Linked DNA regions of Magnetofaba australis IT-1. The protein of the gene in region 2 interacts with the protein of the main gene of each other region in a pairwise test. Links are inferred from orthologs where the notes say so. Each region holds a gene or a part of one and is shown on either strand. Other genes may lie near its edges.

Evidence for each region.
Region 1: the proteins of MAIT1_RS11055 (region 2) and bioB interact in binary tests that used the Escherichia coli proteins (3 or more experiments, as listed by UniProt). The link is inferred for Magnetofaba australis IT-1 from one-to-one orthologs.

Annotation. Positions count from the first base shown.
Region 1 is NZ_LVJN01000021.1:250,885-254,201, reverse strand. Bases 98-3,096 are described here. They hold bioB (biotin synthase BioB), read right to left. Parts: upstream 2,121-3,096; coding sequence 1,074-2,120; downstream 98-1,073. Other genes in these bases: MAIT1_RS19880 (alpha/beta hydrolase family protein), read right to left, coding at 2,919-3,096; bioC (malonyl-ACP O-methyltransferase BioC), read right to left, coding at 2,092-2,922; MAIT1_RS19895 (hypothetical protein), read left to right, coding at 563-808; MAIT1_RS19900 (hybrid sensor histidine kinase/response regulator), read right to left, coding at 98-325. Also shown: more of MAIT1_RS19900, read right to left, coding at 1-97; more of MAIT1_RS19880, read right to left, coding at 3,097-3,317. UniProt on the Escherichia coli protein: Catalyzes the conversion of dethiobiotin (DTB) to biotin by the insertion of a sulfur atom into dethiobiotin via a radical-based mechanism.
Region 2 is NZ_LVJN01000019.1:398,338-401,434, forward strand. What follows is about bases 54-2,832. They hold MAIT1_RS11055 (class II glutamine amidotransferase), read right to left. Parts: upstream 1,989-2,832; coding sequence 1,119-1,988; downstream 54-1,118. Other genes in these bases: MAIT1_RS11050 (efflux RND transporter permease subunit), read right to left, coding at 54-1,016; MAIT1_RS11060 (4Fe-4S dicluster domain-containing protein), read left to right, coding at 2,198-2,832. Also shown: more of MAIT1_RS11050, read right to left, coding at 1-53; more of MAIT1_RS11060, read left to right, coding at 2,833-3,097.

The DNA.
Region 1 (3,317 bases), on a different replicon or contig from region 2:
TCATCGGCGCCTGTTTGCCCACCAGACGCGTTTGCGCCAAGCGCGCCTCAATTTGCGGTTGCGCCGTCTCTTTGGATTGCAGATCCGCCGCCCATTGGGGATTGGCGGCCAGATCCTGCAGGATGGCGCGGCGTACAGCCACGGCGTCGCGCAGCGACTTGGTAAAATCGCTCACCAGTCCACGCTGCATCTGCTGGGCATGGTGGGAGAAGCTGACGTTGAGCGCGATCAGCGTGAGGCCGGTGGCCAACGCGCCGACAATGCTGACAGTGACCAGCAGAGCGATGACGGTGATGCGATTGAGCGAAAGTTGGGCAACATTCATGCGCGGCCCTCATGCCACAGCGCCGGGCGCCCCGGCGCGCGCGCCGAGGAGGGAGTGGAATCGACTGAGTCGGGAATGGCGGGGAGCCCATCGGGGCGAATCCTGTTGTCAGGATACCCCAAACGAGGGGAATATGGAGGGCAAAAGCAGGCGAATCTTCTGCTTTGTTCAACTCACGTAAAGACAGATCGATGTTGGCCCAGAGCGGGTCTGTGGCCACAGCAGCAGGAGAGCAGCATGAGTGACGCCCCCATCAGTCCCCCGGACGCCGCGCAGATCGCCTGGGCGCGGGCGCAGGGTTATGTGTTGAGCCGCACCGGCGCGGGCGGCGCCGAGGAGCTGCTGGTTTACGATGCCGGCGATGGCTTGGGCGGCTGTCTGGATGAGGTGGGACAGTTCCTCTACGTCAATCCCGAGACTCAGAGCGACCCGGCCCGCTGGCGCGCCCTGCACGCGGCGCTCAAAGCGGCGTGGGAGGCCTAACAAGTCTGCACGCGGGACGATCCGTTCCCAATAGAAATTGATATTTTCAATTGCCAGTCGTGTTGCTGAGGCGATGCCGCTATTCTAGATCGGTTTTGCAGCAGCGATTTTTGCGGGAGGTGGGATGGCGCTTTGGCGCACGGCAAAATCGCCTGCAGACTGGAATGCCGCTACGACGCTCTGGGGGGAGTCGGTCGTGGCGGAGTGGGGCGCAGAGATCACACGATCTCTGCGCCCTTTGCTTTTTGTGGCGGGGAGGGGTGGATTACTCCTCCTCCACGCTCTCCACGAAGAAGCCCGCATCCTCAATCATGCGCCGCGCCGCCTGGGCCGCATCGCCGCCCACGTTGAGATAGCCCTCGGCGAAGATCGAATTGGCCGGATAGAGCGCCAGGGAGGCCAGGCCGCGCAGATTGGCTTCGCGTCCGCCCGCCGCGCGGATCTCGGCATCGGGGTTGATAAAGCGGAACAGACACAGCGCGCGCAGGCAGTAGTCCGGTGTGAGCTGATCCACCTCGCCCAACTGCGCGCCGGGCACGTAGACGTAGAAGTTGAGCGGAATGGAGCGGGCGTTTAGTCGCTTGAGGGTGCGCGCCACTTCGATGAGATCCTGCGGCGGCTCGCCCATGCCCATGATCATGCCGCTGCACACCTCCAGCCCCACCGCTTTGGCCTGAGTCAGGGTGGATAAACGGTCGGCGTAGCCGTGGGTGGAGCAGATCTTGCCGTAGTGGCTCTCGGCGGTGTTGAGATTGTGGTTATAGCGATCCAGCCCCGCCGCTTTGAGTTGCGCGGCCATGCCCTCCTCCAGCAATCCCGCCGACAGACACACCTGCACCGGATAGGTCGCCTTGATGCGGCTGATCAGATCCGCCATCTGCTCCACGCGTTTGGCCCCGGGTCCGCGCCCCGACTGCACGATGCAGTAGCGATACGCTCCCGACTCATACGCACGGCGCGCGCCGTCGAGAATCTCGTCGTCGGATTTGAGACTGTACTTCTCAATGGGCGCGTCGCTGTTTTTGGCCTGGGCGCAGTAGTTGCACTCCTCCGGGCAATAGCCGTTTTGCACATTGTTGAGAATGTGCACCCGCACCCCACGGCCAAAGTGGGCGTGACGCACGGCGAACGCCGCCTGCAGCAGCGCCAGCAGGGGAATGGACGCATCGGTGAGCAGGCGCAGGGCGTCGGCCTCGGCGATGGGCTCGCCCGCCAGCGCCTGGCTCGCCAGAGCGTCGCAGAAGGGGTCGCCGCTGGTCGCGCGGGGCCGTGTGGCGCCGGACTCAGTGGATGGGGCCGAGGTCGTTGTCACGGGTATAGATTCCATAGAGCACATGATAGGTGACCGAGAAGCCGCCGCCGCCGTCGCGCGCGGCGGCGGCGCGCAGCAGGCGACGCATGGTCGCCGCCGACAGCGGGCGGTGGTCCAGAGTGGAGCGGTGGGCGCCCACGTCGCGCAGACAGCGCAGGAAGGCGTGCGCCGAGGGGTGCTGTACGTCAACGCGCTCTTCGTCCAGCCACCCTTCGCCGCCAGCGGGCCACAGCTTCTCCATATCGTCCAGGGTGGGGAAGTGGGGACTGCCGCACGCCGCGCTCTGCCGCGCGCAGGCGCGGCGCCACTCCTGAAACGTCTCCGCGCCCAGGGTGGCGAAGGCCAGATGTCCGCCTGGATTGAGCAGACTGACCAGTTGCGTCAGCGTGCTGGCCAGATCGGCGAACCACTGGAACGCCATGCTGGAGACGATGAGGTCAAAGCCGGGTTTGAGCGCGCACTGCTCCCCATCCATGGCCACGAACTGACGCCGACCCGGCAGTCCGCCCAGGTGCGCGCGGGCGCGGTTGAGCATGTTGGGGGAGATGTCGGTGAACAGGAAGTCGCCCTGCGGCCAGCGGCGCAACACCGGCGCGCTCAAAAAGCCGGTGCCGCAGCCGATCTCCAGCACCCGCGGCGCGTTGGGCAGCTCCAGCTCCTCCAACTGCGCGTCCAGCTCTTCGGCGATGTGGCGCTGGGTCAGCGCGCGCTGGTGGTAGCCGTGGGCTTTGGAGAAGGCGTGGGCTACGCGCTTGTTGCGCCGGGCGCGCCGGTGGGTGGACGGGTCGAACAACTGGGTCATGCCAGGGTCTCCAAAAAACGCATCAGCGTCTGCGCGCACTGGGCGGCGCGCGTCAAAGGCAACATGTGGCCGCCATCGGCCATCCAGTGGCTGATCTGCGGATCATCGGCGCACGCGCCATAGGCGGCGCGCAGCATGCTCGGGGTCATCACCGGGTCGTCCTGGGCGGCGATGAGGCGCCAGGGCAGGGGGGTGGCGGCGAGGGCGTCGCGCGCGTCCCAGTCGGCCAGCCACGCCAGCCCGGCGTCCAGGCGGGCGGCGTCCAGCGTCGCAGGCGCGCCGCGATTCATGAAATCGGGCACGCCGCCGCGTTGGCCGAACTCTTTTAACACTTGTGCGGGGTCTTCGCCCAGCCGTTTCCGCATGCGCTGTAAAATCCGTGGCGAAACCCCCTC
Region 2 (3,097 bases):
TCACGATGGCGCACCGCCAGATGGATCGACAGCGAGAGGATGAAGATCAGCAGCAGCGCCGGGAAGTTGGAGGAGACGATGGTGATCTTCCAGCCGAACAGGGCGAACAGCCCCACCGCGCTGACGCTGGCGGCCACCGCCGTAATCATCGGCAGAATCACCCACAGCGCGCTGCGGAAGGCGATCCACAGCAGCAGCGCCAGCATGCCCAACACCGCCAGCCCGAAGGTGCGGATGTCGTGGCGCACGAAGTGGATCATGTCATTGACGATCATCGGCGCGCCGCCCAGGTGCAGGGTGGCTTTATCGGCGTGGCGCGCCATGATGGCGCGGATGGCGGCGATGTCGCGCTCCTCCTGGTCGGCCAGGGCGTCAGAGTGCTCCTTGAAGCGCAGGGTCACCGAGTCCAGGCGCTGCTGCTCCTGGGCGCTGAAGCCGGGCTCCAGACGTTTGGAGCGCAGCTGATCGCGCTCGGTGAGCAGCGACACATAGATGGGGTCGCGCTTGAAATTGAGCTGGATGGCGGTGGTCTTGCCTGATTTGCCCACCAGCAGATTGCTGTAGAGCGGGCTGCTGGTCAGCTCGCGCCGCGCCATCTCCAGGTCGAGCCCGGGGGTGAGCAGGGTGCGGGTCTCCTTCTGGATGTCAGCCAGGGTCACCGGCGGGCTCTGCAGCAGCGGCGCGTCCAGCGCGCTGGTCACCGACGAAACCCGCTCCATGGCCGCCAGTTCATCGCGCAGTTGCTTGAGGTCGGCGAGGGTTTCCTGGGTGAACAGGTCCGCTTTGGGGGTGTAGGTGACGATGAGGAAGTCGTCGCCCGCATAGCGGCCGCTCATGGAGCGGTAGTAGTTGAGATCGGCGTCGTTCTCCAGCACCAGGGAGTCGGCGGAGATGTCGATGCGCAAAGCTTGCGCCTGGATGCCCAGCCAAGCCACGCACGCGGCTATAATCAGCAGCGTCAGGATGGGGCGGGCGAGAATGGCTTTGTCGTAGAGGGAGAGCAGTGTTTTTTTCATGAATAGGTCCACAGCCGACGCAGGATCGGGAAATCCTGGTTTTTTAGCACACTCCGGCCAGACAGGTCATGGCTTTACGTGCGTGCGCGAAGGCTGCAAAAGTCAGGTGGGTTGCGCGTTGGCGCGGGCGATGAGTCGTCCCTTGGAGAGGGCGATCACCTCCCCCTCAGGCAGCGGACGCCAGCGTTCGTCGCTGAGCGGCACGCTGGCGACCAGCGCGGCGGCCTGTTTTTCGATGCGGTTGGGGCGTCCGCTGACCCCGGGGCCCAGCTCCAACCCCGTGAGTTTGCTCTGTTTGCCGTGCTGGCTGGGGCGGCCATCGCAGACCCGGCAGAGCAGGTGCAGTCCCGGCGCGCTGATCTCGCCGCTGTCCTGTCGCCGGATGTGGCTGTGGGCGAACAGCACATAACCGTCGCTGTAGAGAAAATTGGCCTGTCCCAGGGGGGAGATATCTTCGGCGAACTGACGCACCACATCCAGGCGGGCCTGTAGCGACGGGATGGGGCCTGGGGCGTCGCCGTGGCCCTGCCACAGTTTGCGCATGCGCTCCATCAAGCTGCAAAAGGCGTATTCGGAGTCGGTGTCGCCCACCGGGAAGAAGCGCTCCAGGTGGAAGCAGCCCACCTGCTCGATGCCGGGCAACTCGCCATTGTGGGCGAAGATGTGGCGATGGGCGGCCATCTCGCGGGCGAACGGCTGGGTGTTGCGCAGGGCGATGCCGCCCTGGGTGGCCTTGCGGATGTGCGAAATCACCAACTCGCTGTGCATTTCGTAATCTTCCACGAAACGCGCAAAGCCGCTGCTGCTGGCCGACTGCGCTTCGCGCAGCAGCAGGGCGTCGCCATCCTCATAGTAGGCGATGCCCCAGCCATCCTTGTGTGGTCCTTCGGCGCCGCCATGCCGGGCGAAACGCTCCAGGGAGAGGCGCACCGTGGTGGGCAGGCGCGCGGACATGCCGAACAGTTCGCACATGGTCGGGTATCGCAGCTCCAAACGAATGAAAATATGTCGTAAGACGCTATACAATTATGACGCAATTGTAAAGTTTTGGACCGCGCGCTCTGTGCGTGAAAACCCTCTGTGAAATCGGGATTCAGAGTGTCGATCTGAATTGAAAAACTGTGTTGATGGGCCGATAATAAAAAGTGTGTGTAACAGGGTGTGGCTCCTGGGAGGGCGTCATGAGCGGGTGGATTCTGCCACAGGCTGAATTGGGACCGTTCCTGCAAACCGTGCGCGAACAGATGCAGGTGTTTGCCCCCACTGCGGTGGAGGCGGAGGGGCTGTGCGCATTGCGCCCCTTAAACGGCGCCATCGGACCGCCCGACACCGAGGCGCGGCGCACCATGCTGCCGCCAAAAAAACTGCTTCTGCCCAACAACGAAACCCTCTTCACCTTTGACGCCGAAGGCTACCATCCGGCGCCGGTGGATGATGCGCCCACGGTGCTGTTCGGGCTGCATCCGTGCGATCTGCGCGCCATCAGCCTGTTGGACCGCTTCTTTGGCGCGCGCATCGCCGACCAGCGCTATGTTCAACGCCGCGCCGCCACCCGCCTGATCGGTGCCGACTGTCTGCCTGACGACGCCTGCTTCTGCCACTCGGTAGTGGCCTCGGAGCCCCGTGACGCCGTGTATGATCTGTTCCTGTGGAGTTTGGAGGATCGCTTCTGGGTGACGGTCAATGGCGAGTCGGGGGCGGCGTTGATCGATCTGGATCGCAAACGCTTCCGTCATCCGCGCCCGGCGGATCGCCTGGCGCTGCAACGACGCCAGCAACTGCGCGCGCGCATGCTGGAGAATGGACGCGCGCGGCGACAGGCGCGCGGCGATGCGCAGTGGAGCTGGCGGGAGTGGAGCGCGGCCTGCTTCACCTGCGGCGCCTGCGCCATGGTCTGCCCCACCTGCGTGTGCACCACACAGGAGGAGCATCCCAGTCTGGATGGCGCCAGCGGCGAGCGGGTGCGGCGCTGGTCGGCCTGCCTCTACCAGAACTACGACCGCGCCGCGGGCGAACACCACTTCCGCAACGAACGCATGGAGCGCGCGCGCAACCGCTTTGAACACAAAATGCTCGGCTGC